One region of the Cupriavidus sp. SHE genome, then DNA from elsewhere that is predicted to be linked to it. Evidence: predicted binding sites of a transcription regulator. Region 1 holds the regulator's gene; the other holds the start of a gene.
The links. Region 1 encodes FNR, which switches genes on or off when oxygen is low (the NO sensors DNR and NnrR bind a similar motif). Its sites were predicted from a motif close to TTGATNNNNATCAA; they were not measured.
Positions count from the first base shown of each region.

Region 1 (7,972 bases):
TCACCCTCGGGCAACTGCGCGACGCTGTCGTTCTGTTCGTTTTCATTGCCGGCGGCATCGCTCGCGCCACCGGACAGATCTTCGGATTGCGGCTCGACCGACAACGACTCAACTGCCGGCTCGCCCGCCTCAGCCACCTCAACGGCAGCCTCCGAAAAGGCCTCCTCGTCACCAGCAGGCGGATTCGCCGTCGCGACCGCCTCGAAATCGATGGCCTGCTGATCCAGCAGAGCCGCCTGGGCCTGGGCCTGGGCATCCTCGAGCGGCGGTAACTCATCCAGCGAGCGCAGACCGAGGTCATCCAGAAATGCCTTGGTCGTTGCGTACAACGCGGGGCGGCCAGGCACGTCCCTGTGACCGATGACTTCGATCCAGTCCCGGTCCTCAAGCTTCTTGACCACTTCCGTGCTGACCGTCACGCCCCGGATCTCTTCGATGTCACCGCGCGTCACCGGCTGCCGATACGCGATGATCGCTAGCGTTTCCATCACGGCACGCGAGTACTTCGGCGGCTTCTCCGGATTGAGCCGGTCAAGAAACTCGCGCATCTCGGGACGGCTCTGGAACCGCCAGCCGCTGGCCAGGGCCACGAGCTCTACCCCGCGCTGCTGCCAGTCGTTGCGCAGCTCTTCGAGCAGAACCCGGATGGTGTCGGCACCGACGTCGTCGGCGAACAACCGTCGCAGATCACCAACGCGCAACGGCTCCTGCGCACAGATCAGCGCGGTCTCGAGGACGATCTTCGCCTCTTGGGTATTCATGTGATTGTGTGCAGCCTGTCTTTGCACCTGCTTCTGGACGAATCCTGAAGCACTGGAGATTGCAGATACAGCGAGGCCTGAGCCACCGCCATCTCATCGCGCAGCTAACTCGCAGCTTTTCGCAGCGCAGCCGTGCACCTCATTTTCTTTGCATCGAATTGCCGGGTCGTTCCGGCAGGAGATCGTCCGGGGCTGACAGACTGCGCCAGTCAACGGACCTCTTGCGTCGCACCCTCTCCCTTTTGGGGTGGACATTCACCTGGACAATCAGATCGCCAAGGCGGCAAGAAACAATCGATATCGGCCCAGGCAACTTCGCCTGGCACCGGCGCCACCTCTCCACACAGCCCCATCGGACTTTGGAACCAGATCTTCTGAACCGGATGAACTGTGGGGACGATCCTGGCAAGCCAGACCTGCCCAGACCCCCTGGGCACACACCCCAGATCGGGAATGCAGCCCCGGCGACGCCACGAGCGCATCGGAGCGCGATACCGTGGTTTCGCGATTGTATGGCATTCCAGCCCCGCCCTGCAACCAGCAAAAAAGTCTAGAACACGACGCAGAAGCCGTGATTGGCCAACGTATCGGGCAGCCAGACGGCGCGTGCGACACCCAGCGCCCCAAAACTGATCACAATAAGCGCGGCGCCCACTCGCACGCTGGGGCGGCGCGACAGTTGCCGCAGGTAGCCCGACAAACCCGAGATCACCAGCAGGTTCGGCAGCGTCCCGATGCCAAAGGCCGTCATGACAAGTGCCCCAGACGGCGCATTACCAGCCAACAGGGCGAGCGCGAGTGCGCCATACACCATACCGCAAGGCACCAGCCCCCAGGCCAGCCCCATCCCATAGCGCCGCATGATGGGCGCGTGCCGACGCAAGCGTAGCGGCATCTGCATACCCAGCGACGCGACGCCCTGAACGACATATGAGGCCGCCCGCGCCGCCAACCGCTCGAGCCATGTTGCCCGCATGACGCGGCCGCGCAACAACCACACCCCGGTCAGAACGAGCAACAGGCTGCCTGCACCGTAGAGCCAGCGCTGCACTGGCAGGTAGTCCTGCTTCCAGACTGTCGCGCCCACCGCCCCCATCAGCGCCCCAAGCAGCACATAGGTCGTGAGACGCCCGGCGTGCATGACCAGCAGTTCCAGCCACCAGTGAAACCGCGAGCGATGCACGACGTTAACGACCGCGACAGCGCCCCCGGACTGCCGTTGCTCGACAGCAATGGCAATTCCTCCACACATGGCTGCGCAATGCACGCCGCCAAGCAATGCAAGTGTAAAGACACTGAAAAGCACACCAAATGGCAACTGTTCCTCGCTTCTGCGTCACATCAAGCTGTAAAATGCCTGCATCGCGCCTCCATCGCAAGCGCATTCATGCGAGCACCATCAATTGCTTACCTCCATTCCCGTCACCGAGATGTCTCCGCGTTGCTCCACTTGCGCCATGGGCCAGCTTTGCCTTCCCGTGGGCATGTCGCAACAGGACCTCGCAAAGATGGACACGCTCGTACAGGAACGCGTTCGTGTTCACAAGGGCGAAACGCTCTATCGCATGGGCGAACCGCTTACCGCAGTCTATGCGATCCGCTTTGGCACATTGAAGACCCACGTGACCATGGAGGACGGACGCACGCAAATCACCGGCTTCCATTTGCCCGGTGAAGTCGTCGGGCTCGACGGCCTCGGCGAGATGCAGCATGCGTCCGATGCCACCGCGCTCGAGGACACCGAGGTCTGCGTCGTACGATTTGATGACCTGCAATCGCTGTCCGGCACCTTGCCTTCTCTCCAGCAGCAGTTCCTGCGACTGATGAGCAAGGAAATCTCGCAGGACCAGATCATGCTGATCACTCTTGGCTCGATGCGTGCCGAAGAGCGCCTGGCAGCATTTCTCGTCAACATGTCGGAGCGCCTGTCGATGCGCGGCTACTCGTCGAGCGAGTTCGTGCTGCGGATGAGCCGCGAAGAAATCGGCAGCTACCTTGGCCTCAAGCTCGAAACCGTGAGTCGGCTCTTCTCTCGATTCGCCGAAGCCGGCCTGATTCAGATTCGCCAACGACACGTGAAACTCGTGGACATGGAAGGCATCAGGCAGGTCTATAGCCGAAACTGCTAACGAACCTCCTAGCCTGGAAAACGGCCGCACCGGGAACTCAGCGCCCGGTGCGGCCGTTTTGCTTTCTACCTGCACTCGATCCATTACTCGAGTTCGTCGGTCTCCTCGAGCTTGGTTGGCATGGTGTATAGCGTCAGCCCGCTGGACAACGCGCAAAACAACCACGCCACCAGGAAGCCAATCGTGTAGACCGCCTCACGAGACGCTTCCACCTGGTGCCCGAAGAACGTGAGATCGCCCGGATCAACGACCGAAAATACGGTGGCGGTGGCCGCTCCGCCCATCAGAAACGCCGGCCAAAGTACCCACATCAGCCAGCGGAGTCTCATGGGCGCCTCGCAGCCGGCGACGCCACATGCTCCGCCCCCGTTTTCTCTACGACCAGGCCATGACGCTCCACGCCGGAAACCGGCAAATCCGGATGCGTGTTGGCGAGCCAGATGGTCACGCCGCAGCCAATAATTGCAAGCAACGGACCGCTCATCAAAAGCCACGGCCACGGTTCCCTGTACCAGGGCTTGGACTGTTGGGATGTCATTGCGCTCTCCTTGTTTGCTGCCATTTCACCCTCAGCATCACAGATTGCGGGGAACAATGAAACTCGTGGATTGCCTGATATGCGCGTCTCGGCCGTCCTCGCCCTCCGCCGTCACCGTTACGTTGATCTTATGCGTGCCTTCCTTGGCATCGTCGATCGGCACGCGAATGCGAATCGGCAACAACCGGTTGGACGTTGGCTGCATGGCCTCGGCGGACTTATCATACTCGACCGTCAGTCCAGTCAGGTCATCGCCTTCAGCCTCCACGCGAATCCGCATCGGCGCTTCCGTGGTGTTGATCACCTGGAGCCGATAGACGTTCTCGATCCAGCGACCCTCCACTTCCCGGCCCAGCGCGCCGCGATCCCGAATGATGTCGACCTTGATCGGCGAGCGCACTGCCAGCGACGCGACGAAGCCCGCCGCCAGAACCAACCAGATCAGCGTATAGATGATCGTGCGTGGTCGCAGCAGCCGCTTGCGCGCGTCGGATGTCGACAGGGACTTGCGCATCGCATTTTCCGACGTGTATCGGATCAGTCCGCGCGGGTACTCCATCTTGTCCATGACCAAATTGCACGCGTCGATACAGGCGCCGCAACCGATGCACTCGTACTGGAGGCCATCACGAATATCGATACCGGTCGGACACACCTGCACGCAGATACTGCAATTCACGCAATCGCCAATGCCAGCAGCATGGCGATCGGTCTTGCGGGAACGGCTACCACGCGGCTCTCCACGACCCACGTCATAGGTCACGACATAGGTATCGCGGTCGACCATCACGCTCTGGAAACGCGCATAGGGGCACATGTACTTGCACACCTGCTCGCGCATGAATCCGGCGTTGCCCCAGGTCGCAAACGCGTAGAACAGCATCCAGAAACTCTGCCAGGGTCCGAGCGTGAAATGCAGGACCTCGCTACCAAGCTCCCGAATCGGCGCGAAATATCCAATAAACGTGAAGCCCGTCCACAGTGCGATCAGCACCCAGAGCACATGCTTGGTCGCCTTGATTCGCAGCTTGCGCAGGCTCCAGGGATCGCCGTCAAGTCGGATCCGCGCGATGCGATCCCCTTCGACATGTCGCTCGATCCACATGAATATTTCTGTGTAGACCGTCTGGGGACAGGCGTAGCCGCAGAACAGGCGTCCGGCGATGGCTGTGAACAGGAATAGCGATAGCGCAGAAATGACCAGCAGCACGGCAAGATAGATCACATCCTGCGGCCACAGCACGAGACCGAAGATGTAGAACTTGCGCGCACCGAGATCGAACAGCACGGCCTGGCGATCATTCCACTGCAGCCAGGGTGTTCCGTAGTAAATCAACTGCGTCAGGATGACCAGCCACACGCGCCAGCTCGAAAACGCGCCAGAGGTCGAGCGCGGATAGATCTTGCGGCGGACCTCATACAGCGCTTCCTCGGTGGTCTCTGCCCCTTTGGGGGGCGGCGCGGGACGCCAAGTGTTGCCGTTACGATCGCTCGACGACTGGCTTGCAGACGGATCGTTCGAGGCGTGATCGTCCGAGTGATCGGGGGCGTTAAGGGGCGCGCTCATCGTGTTGCCCTCACGCCCCGGTGGGCGGCACGCCGCCCGGCCCCGGGGCAGTTAGTCATTTTGCAGCGCCTCCCGTATTCGAGAGTCCCCATACATATGCGGTCAGCATGCGGATGCGCTCAGGCGTCAGAATCTCCTCATGCGCCGGCATATGACCGTTATGTCCCTTAAGAATTGCATCGACGATCGTCGCTTCCGAGCTGCCGTACAACCACGTGTTGTCGGTCAGGTTCGGCGCGCCGAGTGCCTGGTTGCCCTTGCCGTTGGCGCCGTGGCAGGCCGCGCAGGTCGACTTGAAGGTGCTTTCGCCACGCGATGCACGAATCGGATCCGACGACAGACCAGACAGCGAACGCACGTACTGCGCGGTATCGCCGGCCTGCTTCGCATCGATCGTGCTGGCAAACGACGGCATTACGCCATTGCGGCCCTTGGTGATCGTCTGCTGGATCGTCTCCGGCTCGCCACCGTAGAGCCAATCGTTGTCGGTCAGGTTGGGGAAGCCTCGGCTGCCACGCGCATCCGAACCGTGGCACTGCGCGCAGTAGTTCAGGAACAACCGTTGGCCGATCTCGCGTGCATCAGGATCCGCCGCCACCTGCTTGATATCCATGTTCAGATACTTGGCGTAGATCTGGTGCTGCGTTTTCTCGGCCGCTTCGCGGTGAGCTGCGAGTTCGCCCTGCGTCGAGAACTTGAGCATACCAGCGTACGATCCCAGACCCGGATACAACGCCAGGTAACCAAGACCGAAGATGCAGGCCAGCAGGAACATCCACATCCACCAACGTGGCAGCGGGTTGTTCAGTTCGCGCAGGTCACCATCCCAGACATGACCAGTGTCATCCGTGGTGCTGACACCTTTCGGCATCTTGCGTTGGGAGAACAGCAGCCAGACACACCAGACGATCCCGATGAGCGCGATGGCCGCGATGTAATAACTCCAGAAATCGGAAATGAAATCGCTCATGGCTGTGGGTTCCGGCTTGTAGTTGTGGTTTCGTCAGGCAGGGCAAACGGCAACATCGCCGATTCCTGATTGGCGGCCTGGCGGCCGCCCGACCATGCCCACCAGCAGATGCCAATGAACGTCAGCATCGACACGACGGTTGCAATTGCGGTCACGATCGCCATGGCATCACTCCTTCGCCGGCGCCGGAGCCGCCGCCGAGTCAACGCGCACATTGCGGCGATTCAGGCCAAGTCCCTGCAGATACGCCACCAGCGCATCTTCTTCCGTCTTGCCCGCCAGCTCTTCAGACGCACGAGCAATCTCTTCGTCCTTGTACGGCACACCCAGGCGCTTCAGCGCGTGCATGCGTGCCTGGATGTCGTTGGTGGGCAACTGCGTCTTTTCCAGCCACGGGTACGAAGGCATCACCGACTCGGGAACCACATCACGCGGATTGCGCAGGTGGATCCGCTGCCAGTCGTCCGAATAACGGCCGCCAACGCGCGCGAGATCCGGACCGGTACGCTTCGAGCCCCAGAGGAACGGGTGGTCATACACCGACTCGCCCGCCGTGGAAAAATGGCCATAACGCTCAGTCTCCGCCTGCAGGGTACGCACCTGCTGCGAGTGGCAACCAACGCAACCCTCGCGGATGTAGATGTCGCGCCCCATCAGACGCAGCGGCGAGTACGGCGTGATGCCCGGATCGGGCTCGGTCGTCGAGTGCTGGAAGAACAGCGGCACGATCTGCACCAGGCCAGCGATGCTGACCACGATGATGGTTGCGATGATCAACCAGCCGACGTTCTTCTCCAGCGTTTCGTGGGAAAAGAATCCTTGTTTTTGAGACATCGTTCGGTCCTCGGCGATCAGTGGGCGGAAGCCGGCAGGTTGGCCGGAATCGGAGCGTCAACCGCAGGCTTGCCAATGATGGTACGTGCCACGTTGTAAGCCATGAGGATCATGCCGCTCAGGAAGCACAGGCCACCCAGCAGACGGATCAGATAGAACGGATACTTTGCCTTGACCGCTTCGACGAACGCATAGGTCAGCGTGCCGTCAGGCTGCGTGGCGCGCCACATCAGACCTTCCATCACACCGGCGATCCACATCGACGCGATGTAGAGCACCACGCCGATCGTCGCAATCCAGAAGTGCCACTCGATCAGGCGCGTGCTGTACATCTCCTTCTCACCGAACAGGCGCGGAATCAGGTAGTAAAGCGAGCCAATCGAGATCATCGCGACCCAGCCCAGGGCACCCGAGTGCACGTGGCCGATCGTCCAGTCCGTGTAGTGCGACAGCGCGTTCACCGTCTTGATCGACATCATCGAGCCCTCGAACGTGGCCATGCCGTAGAACGACAGCGCCACCACCAGGAACTTGAGAATCGGATCGGTACGCAGCTTGTGCCAGGCACCGGACAGCGTCATGATCCCGTTGATCATGCCGCCCCACGACGGAGCCAGCAGGATCAGTGAGAACACCATGCCCAGCGACTGCGCCCAGTCAGGCAGCGAGGTGTACTGCAGGTGGTGCGGACCCGCCCACATGTACGTGAAGTTGAGCGCCCAGAAGTGGACGATCGACAGGCGATACGAGTAGATCGGACGCTCTGCCTGCTTCGGGATGAAGTAGTACATCATCCCCAGGAAGCTCGTGGTCAGGAAGAAGCCCACCGCGTTGTGGCCGTACCACCACTGGATCATCGCGTCCTGCACGCCTGCATAGGCCGAGTACGACTTCCACATCGACACCGGCATTTCGATGTTGTTGACGATATGTAGGATGGCGATCGTCAGGATGTAAGCGCCGAAGAACCAGTTCGCCACGTAGATATGACGGGTCTTGCGCTTGATGATCGTGCCGAAGAACACCACCGCGTAGGCAACCCAGACCAGCGTGATCAGGATATCGATCGGCCATTCGAGCTCGGCATACTCCTTGGAAGAAGTAATGCCCATCGGCAGCGTGATCACCGCCGCGATGATGATGGCTTGCCAGCCCCAGAATGTGAACGACGCC
Region 1 is NZ_JWMB01000025.1:115,818-123,789, reverse strand. Features, by position in the region: gene scpB (SMC-Scp complex subunit ScpB) at 1-761, opposite strand, end outside; gene RN01_RS14155 (sulfite exporter TauE/SafE family protein) at 1,312-2,079, opposite strand; gene fnr (fumarate/nitrate reduction transcriptional regulator Fnr) at 2,165-2,890, shown strand; gene RN01_RS14145 (hypothetical protein) at 2,974-3,219, opposite strand; gene RN01_RS14140 (membrane protein) at 3,216-3,452, opposite strand; gene ccoG (cytochrome c oxidase accessory protein CcoG) at 3,466-4,995, opposite strand; gene ccoP (cytochrome-c oxidase, cbb3-type subunit III) at 5,051-5,965, opposite strand; gene RN01_RS14125 (cbb3-type cytochrome oxidase subunit III) at 5,962-6,129, opposite strand; gene ccoO (cytochrome-c oxidase, cbb3-type subunit II) at 6,134-6,799, opposite strand; gene ccoN (cytochrome-c oxidase, cbb3-type subunit I) at 6,817-7,972, opposite strand, start outside.

Region 2 (7,972 bases), on a different contig from region 1:
GCATGCGCTTCAGCCCATGCCGGCCATGCGTGCCGATGACGACGATATCCGCACCGCAATCACGCGCGTACTCGTTGACCCGATCGGCCACGTTTCCCATGGTCGCGAGATCGTCGATCAGGGTTTCATGATGCTGCAATCCGACAGCCCCGGCCGCTTCGGCGCCTTCCTGAAGAATGGACTCGCCACCCGCAATGAGCTGTGGCCGAAAGTCCCCGAAGTCGCCATAGCCGAAGTCATATTGCAGGAAGCTGTAATCGATGACGTGCAGGATCTCGAGTTCCGCGTGACACGCGCTGGCCAGGCTGATCGCTTCACTCAGGGCGCGGCGCGCGCACGGGCTATCGTCGATGGCAACAAGAACATGTTGATGCATGGTTGACGTCCTCTTGATGTCTTTTTGATGGTGACGAGGCAATGATCGGGCTCAGCGCGCGTCAAGTGCCTCCCGGTCCAACAGGGTGATCTGCTTGCCATTGACGCGGATGAGGCCTTCCTGCTGGAGGCGGGACAAGGTGCGGCTGACCGTTTCCAGTGTGATGCCCAGGTGGCTGCCAATGTCCTCCCTGGTCATGCGCAAACTGAAGTCCAGCGGCGAGTACCCGCGGCGCCCGAGCCGGTCCGACACGTTGAGGAGGAAGGAGGCAACGCGCTGCTCGGCGGTCAGGTTGCCGAGCAGCACCATCTGTCCAGTCTCCCGAACGATCTCAGCACTCATGATCCGGTGAACGTGCTGCTGCAGGGACTTGATCTCCCGGCAAAGCGCCTCCAGGAGGTGGAACGGAATCACGCACACGGTGCTGTCCTCGAGGGCGATCGCATCGCAGGTATGCGATTCCGTGGCAATGCCGTCCAGGCCAAGGGTTTCGCCGGGCAGGAAGAAGCCAGATACATACTCCCGCCCGCTCTGATGTGCCACGACGGTCTTGAACGAACCTGAGCGCAAGGCATAGATGTTCTGGAACAGGTCTCCGGTGCTGTAGAGCAATTGGCCCTGCTTCACCTTGCGCCAGTTGCGCACGGCCGCGCCCAAGCGCTCGACATCTGTCTGATCCAGGTTGGATGCCATGCAAAGGTGCCGCAGCATGCAGGTGGAGCATTGGGCGGTGGCCGCCGCCGGCTTGCCCGGGATAGGGCGCGAATGCGCCGTCTGAGTCAGGGGGGCGTCATCGACCGTCAGTGCAGCCGATGTGGATAGACCAGCTTCGAACATCATTGTCTCCTTGCCAGCGGCCGGCTGGCGTACTGCGGGTTCGCACGTCTGAAGCGCGCTTGCCCCGCCGGTTACAGCTCCCGTCTTTGCAGAACCGCATCCGCCATCGTCAGCAGCAGGGCGCGCAGTTCCACAACCTCGAGAGTCTTGTCAAAGCAGTACTTGCCTCCCGCCAGCAGACACGCGCGACGCATCTGTGGCGTCCCTTCGTTGGCGAGCACGATCAGCGTGCTTTCCGGCAATGCCCCAGCCAGCGAGCGAATCCGCATCAGGGAATCGCCTTCCAAAGCGTTCAGGCCGATCAGCACGACATCCGGGCGCAGTGCCATGAGTTGAGGCACATCGGCTTCCGCATCGGTCCCCGCGCCCGTCACGCACAGGCCGTCAAGGGTCTTCAGCATCTGCAGCTGCCGCGTCCGGACAGCCGGCGTTCGTTCAATCAGATACACGGTAAGGCTGGTAGTTTCGGTGCATAGCGTCATGGGTTCAGTATCGTGGTCGCCCAGTCCTTGCGAAAGCAGGCGGCGCTGAGAGTCTCGTCAGGGCTGGAGGCCGCTCTGTCAGTCTTCCCTGACGGTCGCGTGGGGTTCCGGGAGGCCATGCCTGCCCGCTCTCCCGATGCATCGTTGCCTTGATACAGAACAACCTGGGGGCCTAGGTGAGTGCCAAGCTGAAGACCATCACTCCGAGCGTTTCGCCCGACATCGGTTGGGCGTCCCGGATGGGCTCGCGTCCTACTTAAAGGAGATCGAGATGAAGGTCGATGAAGTGTTTTCCCGGGAGGCGGTGCATATCCCTCTTTCCTGCACAATGCAGGAGGCAGCGGTGCAGATGCGGGACAAGCATGTGGGCGCGCTGATTGTGACGGAGCCTGCGCCTGCGGGCGAGCGCGTGGTCGGTATGCTGACGGATCGGGACATCGTGCTCCAGGCCACCGCGGCCGTCACCGATCCTGGCCGGACGGCCATCGCGGACGTGATGACACCGGGGCTGGTTACCATCGCACGACAGGCGACCGTACATGACGCCATGCAGTTGATGCTGTCGCATGGCTTGCGTCGGCTGGGCGTGCTCGACGGGGACGCGGTGGCCGGCGTGATATCGATGGACGACATTCTTGGTGCGATGGCAGCGGACTGGGGGATGCTTGCCACACTGGTCCGCAATGAACAGGAGCGGGAGCGCACCGGCCATGCGCAGTCGCCGCTTCGCGTTTGACCCGGCGTGCCCCCTGCTGAGCCACTCTGACTGGAGACCGCCGTGACACATCCAATCGTTTCCTCGGATTCCGGCGTGGAGTATCTGAAGCTGCCTGCCCCCATGACCGACGGCGGAATGTCGCTGCTGGGAGCGTTGCATCAGAGGCGCTCCGCCAGGACCTTCGCGCCGACGCCCCTGGATACCGTGACGCTGTCCACCCTGCTGTGGGCCGCATTCGGCGTCAACCGGCCCGATACCGGTCATCGCACCGCGCCATCGGCCCGCAACTGGCAGGAAATCGAACTTTACCTCGCCATGCCGGACGGGCTCTATGTACTGGAGCCGGCTGACTGGCGGCTCAGGCTGGTGGTCGGAGAAGACCTGCGTGCAGCCACAGGGTTGCAGGACTTTGTCGCGGGCGCGCCCTTGAACATCGTCTATGTGAGCCGGCTATCGAAGCTTGACGAGACGGACAAGCCATTGCGGCAGTTCTATACGGCGCTGGATACGGGTTTCATCAGCCAGAACGTCTATCTGTTTCGCGCCGCGTTTGGCCTGGTCACGGTCGCGCGGGGACTGCTGGACCGCCGGGCGCTGGCCGTGGCAATGCGGCTCGATGCGGACCAGCGGGTTGCCCTGGCCCAGAGCGTTGGCCATTCGGGCTAATGCCGGGCAACGTACCGGAACAAGGGAGCGTCATGCCATTTACCGACAGGGCCGACGCTGCCAGGCAACTGGCCAGCGCGCTCAAACACTATGCGGGCAAGCATCCGCTTGTGCTGGCCATACCGCGCGGCGCGGTGCCGATGGGCGTCATCATTGCCCGCGCCCTCGGTGGCGATCTTGACGTCGTGCTGGTGCGCAAGCTTGGCGCGCCTGGCAACCCCGAGTTCGCCGTCGGCGCAGTGGATGAAAGCGGATGGACGTACCTCGCCCTGCATGCGGATATGGCCGGTGCGGACAGTCTGTACCTGGACTGCGAGCGCACCGCCCAACTGGAATTGCTGCGCCGTCGCCGGGCCAAGTATACGCCGGGCCGCGAGCCGGTCAGTGCTGCAGGACGGCTGGTCATCGTGGTGGACGACGGCCTGGCGACGGGCGCGTCGATGATTGCCGCCTTGCACGCGATCCGTGAACAGAGGCCCTCGCGCCTGGTGTGCGCGGTGCCGGTGGCGCCACCGGAGACACTGCGGCGCCTGGACCAATACGCGGATGAGGTGGTGTGCCTCGAATTGCCGAGGCATTTCAGGGCAGTTGGCGAGTTCTACCGGACGTTTCCGCAGGTCGAGGACGAGCAGGTGATTGCCTGCCTGAACCCCCATTGAAGGTGGAACGTGTCGTCCGAAGACTCCAATCCCCCGCATGCGGCCGCCGGTGAATCCCGAACGCTCACAGGTATCGCGGGCATCCTGCTGCTGGCCTACAAGCTCCTGGTCAACGATCGCGCCAAGTTCAGCGGTTTGCTGGTGGGCCTTACGTTCTCGGTGTTCCTGATGATCGAGATGACTTCGCTGTTCGCGGGCGTACTGAACCGCTCGTCGTCAACGGTGTTCAACATCGGCGCCAGCATCTGGATCATGGACCCGGCTGTCAACACGGTTGCCAATACGATCGGCATGCCGGACTACGTGCTCGACGCCGTACGCAGCATCGACGGCGTGCGTTTTGCGGTGCCGCTGTACTCGGGCGGGGCGCTCGTGCGGCTCCGGAGCGGTACCTATCAGCCCGTCACCGTGATCGGCATCGATGACACCAGCCTGTTCGGCCGGCCCAGCGTCATTCGGGGCAGCATCGAGGACCTGTTTGCCGAAAACGCCTTTCTGGTCGTCAAAGACGCCGAGTATTCGAAGCTGGAGAATCCCGGCGTCGGCACGGATTTCGAGATCAACGACCATCGTGGCGTGATTGTCGGCATTGCCGAGGTGTCGACCAGCGGGCTGTTTGGCATCCCGACGCTTTACACGACCTACCAGCGTGCAATCCAGTACCTGCCGACCACTCGCTACACGATCTCGTACATCTTGGTGGAACCGAAATCCCCGGCGGACACCGTGCGCATCCAGCGCGCGGTGAACCGACTCGGCTACCTGGCGCTGACGAAGGAGCAGTTCGTCGCACGGATTTCGGACTTCTACAAGTACCAGGCGGGACTGGGTACCAACATCCTGCTGATGACCGTCATCAGCTTCATTGTCGGCCTGTCGATCTCCGGGCAGACCTTCTACACGTTCATCGTGGAGAACCTGGACAAGTTCGGTGCGCTCAAGGCGATCGGTGCCAAGGGGCACGAGCTGGTGACGATGATCCTGTTCCAGGCGACATTCGTGGCGTTGACGGGATACGGACTGGGCATCGGCCTGTGCGCGATCCTGATTGCGCTGGCGCGGCTGAAGATCCCCGACTACGCCGCGGTGATCACCTTCTACAACCTGGGGCTGGCGCTGGCCATGGTGATCGTGATTGCCGGGTTCTCCGGCTATATCGGTGTGCGCAAGGTGTTGCGCATCGACCCGTTCGACATCTTCCGGGGGTGATCATGTCGGACGTTGCGATCTCCGCACATGGCATCGAAAAATGGTTTGGCGAGGGCGAGGCCCGCACCCATGCGCTGCGCAATGTCAGTTTTGATGCGTATTTTGGTGAGATGCTGTTTATCGTCGGACCGTCCGGAAGCGGCAAGACCACGCTCCTGAGCGTCATTTCAGGCATCCTGCGCCCCGACGATGGGCGCGTGATCATCGACGGCGTCGATGTCTGGCACCTCGATGACGACGAACTGGCTGCCTTTCGGCTGGCCAAGATCGGGTTCGTGTTCCAGGACTATCACCTGTTTCCGCGCCTGACGACACTGGAGAACGTTGCCATTCCGCTGGTCCTGCGCCGGTATGACTGGCATGAGGCGCAGGCGGAGGCGCGGAAGTATCTCCGGATCGTCGGGCTGGAAAACCGGGCACAACTGCCGCCGGTCAAGCTCAGCGGTGGCGAGCAGCAGCGTGTCGCCATCGCACGGGCCATCGTCAGCCAGCCCGACATCCTGATCCTGGATGAACCCACCGCCTCGCTCGATGGCGAAACCGGTCGCATGATCATGGCCCAAGTAGTCTATTTGGATGATGCGCACGTCACGGGCAAATGCCATCCTTCCCAATGAATGCTGCACGTTGAGTCAATGTTCGTTCTGCCGCGACCTCCTCTGGCCCGCGGCTTTTTTTTTGCCGTCCCTTCGGCTTCCACCTGCAGACCTTTGCCCCAGCCCCGTTGTGAGCCCAAATCGCCTTGACTGTGTCTCCGGTCAGCATGAACAGAGTCTTCGGCGGCCATGTCGAAGGCAATCCAGGTGCTGTGGTATCGGTTTCGCTGGCGCCAGATGGCACCCGCCGCAGCACTTTGTCAACTCGCTAACCTCATCGCAATTGCCGATGTCTGGCTTCGGCAAGCTACATGCGTGTGTCCCATGAACGAACGACCGCTCATGTAGCTGACGCGGACATTCAAATTCCACCTCGCCATCGTCCGAGATGGGTCGGTAGCCGCCTTCCGCGTCAGAAAGTCTTTGCCTGGATAGGCGGCGGGCCGAGACAGGCCAGTAGCGCGCAAATGGGGCGTTGCCCGATAGCGGTCATTGGGCGGCGGCGTGCTACTCGTTGGTGTCTCAACCGGGTTCTGTCGCAGTAAGCGAGGGAGGACGTGAAGAGCAGCTGAGGCGCTGAGGCTTATGCTGCCAGGGAATAGAATTGCTCTGCTGCGGAGGGACTGCTCCCTTCAAGGCGTTGCATCTGCCCCTTGGCAAGCATATGCATCAATTCGATGCCGCCCAGCAGGATACGCGCACAGCGAAAGTCCTTGAACCCCAGCATCGGCCGAGTCAGGCGCTTGATGGCCCGATGGTCCTGCTCGACGATGTTGTTCAGGTATTTGACTTGCCGAACGCCGATGGGCGCTTCCCGCTCTGCGTTGATGTCGTGCAGGGCTGCCAGGTTAGTCGGACTGCCGTCGATGGTGACCGTTTCAGGCTGGCCGTGCTGGGCGATGGCCTTCTCGAAGAAACGCCGCGCTGCAGCCTTGTCGCGCTGGGCGCGCAGCAGAAAATCGATGGTATGGCCCGCCTTGTCGACCGCCCGGTACAGGTACTTCCACTGGCCGCGCACCAGGATGTAGGTCTCGTCCATGCGCCAGCTTTGGCCCACCGGCCGCTTGCGCTGGCGGAAAATCTTGTTCAGTGCCGGCAGTAGCTTGAGCGCCCAGCGGTGCACGGTCGAGTGGTCAACCGAGATGCCGCGCTCGGCCATCATCTGCTCGAGATGGCGCAGGCTCAGCGGGTAGGCCACGTACCATCGCACGCAGGTCAGCATCACGTCCAACGGGAAGTGCAAACGCTTCAAGACCTTCGCCACTTCCGGATTCATGGCCGATCAACCCTGCTGCTTTTGAGATCTGACTATTCTAACGGCGGCTTAGTGCGACAGAACCACTAACCGCGTCGGGCACGCCATCGTCTATGGCGTGTCGGACAATCGCGTCAAGTGGGTCGACAATACCAAGGCGGCGTTCCTCGGCTTCAGGCCCGAGGATAGTTCGATCGACTTCGAGCACCTGTTCCCCGTTTCCGCGCCGACCCGTGATCTCAATGATCCGACCCAGCGCTTCCAGGGTGGCCCGTTTGTGCTGGCCGGACCGATGGAGCCGGACGCCTGATCATGTCGACGTCTTGCAACGTGGAGCGCGTAGGCGCTCCGAACCAGGCGCCCGACGCCGTCGGTGAAAGTCCGATCTGGCGCGCGGCGGAAGGCGCGCTGTACTGGGTCGATATTCCGGCGCAGAGGATCGTGCGCCTGCACGCCGAGTCAGGCGCGCGCACGGAATGGCTGCTGCCGGAGAAGGTCGCATGCATCGCCTTCGACCGCAATGGCGCCGTGCTCGCGGGCATGGAGACTGGCCTGTTCGCAGTGAACCTGTCGGCGCCGGCATCGGTGCGCAAGCTCGTCGCACCAGAGTTCGCGGCGACGAACATGCGCTTCAACGATGGACGCTGCGATCGGCAGGGACGTTTCTGGGCGGGAACGATGGTGCAGGACATGGCCGCCGCGAATCCGGCTGGTGCGCTCTATCGCTACGATGCCGATGGCGTGCTGTCGCGGCCGGTGGTCGATCGGCTGATCGTGCAGAACGGTCTGGCGTGGTCTCCCGATGGCGGCACCATGTACCTGTCCGACTCGCATCCGTCGCGCCGTCTGATCTGGGCGTTTGACTACGACATCGATACTGGCGTGCCACGCAACCGCCGTGTGTTTGCCGATTTGCACGAGCATGCGGGCCGTCCCGACGGCGCGGCCGTCGATGCCGAAGGTTGCTACTGGATCTGTGCCAACGATGCCGGCCTGTTGCTGCGCTTCACGCCGGAAGGCAAGCTCGACCGCAGCATTCCGGTGCCCGCGAAGAAGCCTGCCATGTGCGCGTTTGGCGGACCCGACCTGGCCACGCTGTTTGTCACGTCGATCCGTCCGCCCGTCGATGCCAGCGAGCACGACGGCCACGTCTTCGCACTTCGCCCGGGCGTGT
Region 2 is NZ_JWMB01000086.1:192-8,163, forward strand. Features, by position in the region: gene RN01_RS30660 (universal stress protein) at 1-418, opposite strand, end outside; gene RN01_RS30665 (helix-turn-helix domain-containing protein) at 428-1,213, opposite strand; gene RN01_RS30670 (hypothetical protein) at 1,285-1,614, opposite strand; gene RN01_RS30675 (cyclic nucleotide-binding/CBS domain-containing protein) at 1,967-2,431, shown strand; gene RN01_RS30680 (nitroreductase family protein) at 2,474-3,079, shown strand; gene RN01_RS30685 (phosphoribosyltransferase) at 3,112-3,738, shown strand; gene RN01_RS30690 (FtsX-like permease family protein) at 3,811-4,947, shown strand; gene RN01_RS30695 (ABC transporter ATP-binding protein) at 4,950-5,564, shown strand; gene RN01_RS30700 (IS6 family transposase) at 6,127-6,819, opposite strand; partial or broken gene RN01_RS30705 (NAD(P)-dependent oxidoreductase) at 6,872-7,108, shown strand; gene RN01_RS30710 (SMP-30/gluconolactonase/LRE family protein) at 7,111-7,972, shown strand, end outside.
Region 2: RN01_RS30675 (cyclic nucleotide-binding/CBS domain-containing protein) is a predicted target of FNR. The motif match lies at 1,845-1,858, and genes of this name have one in related genera.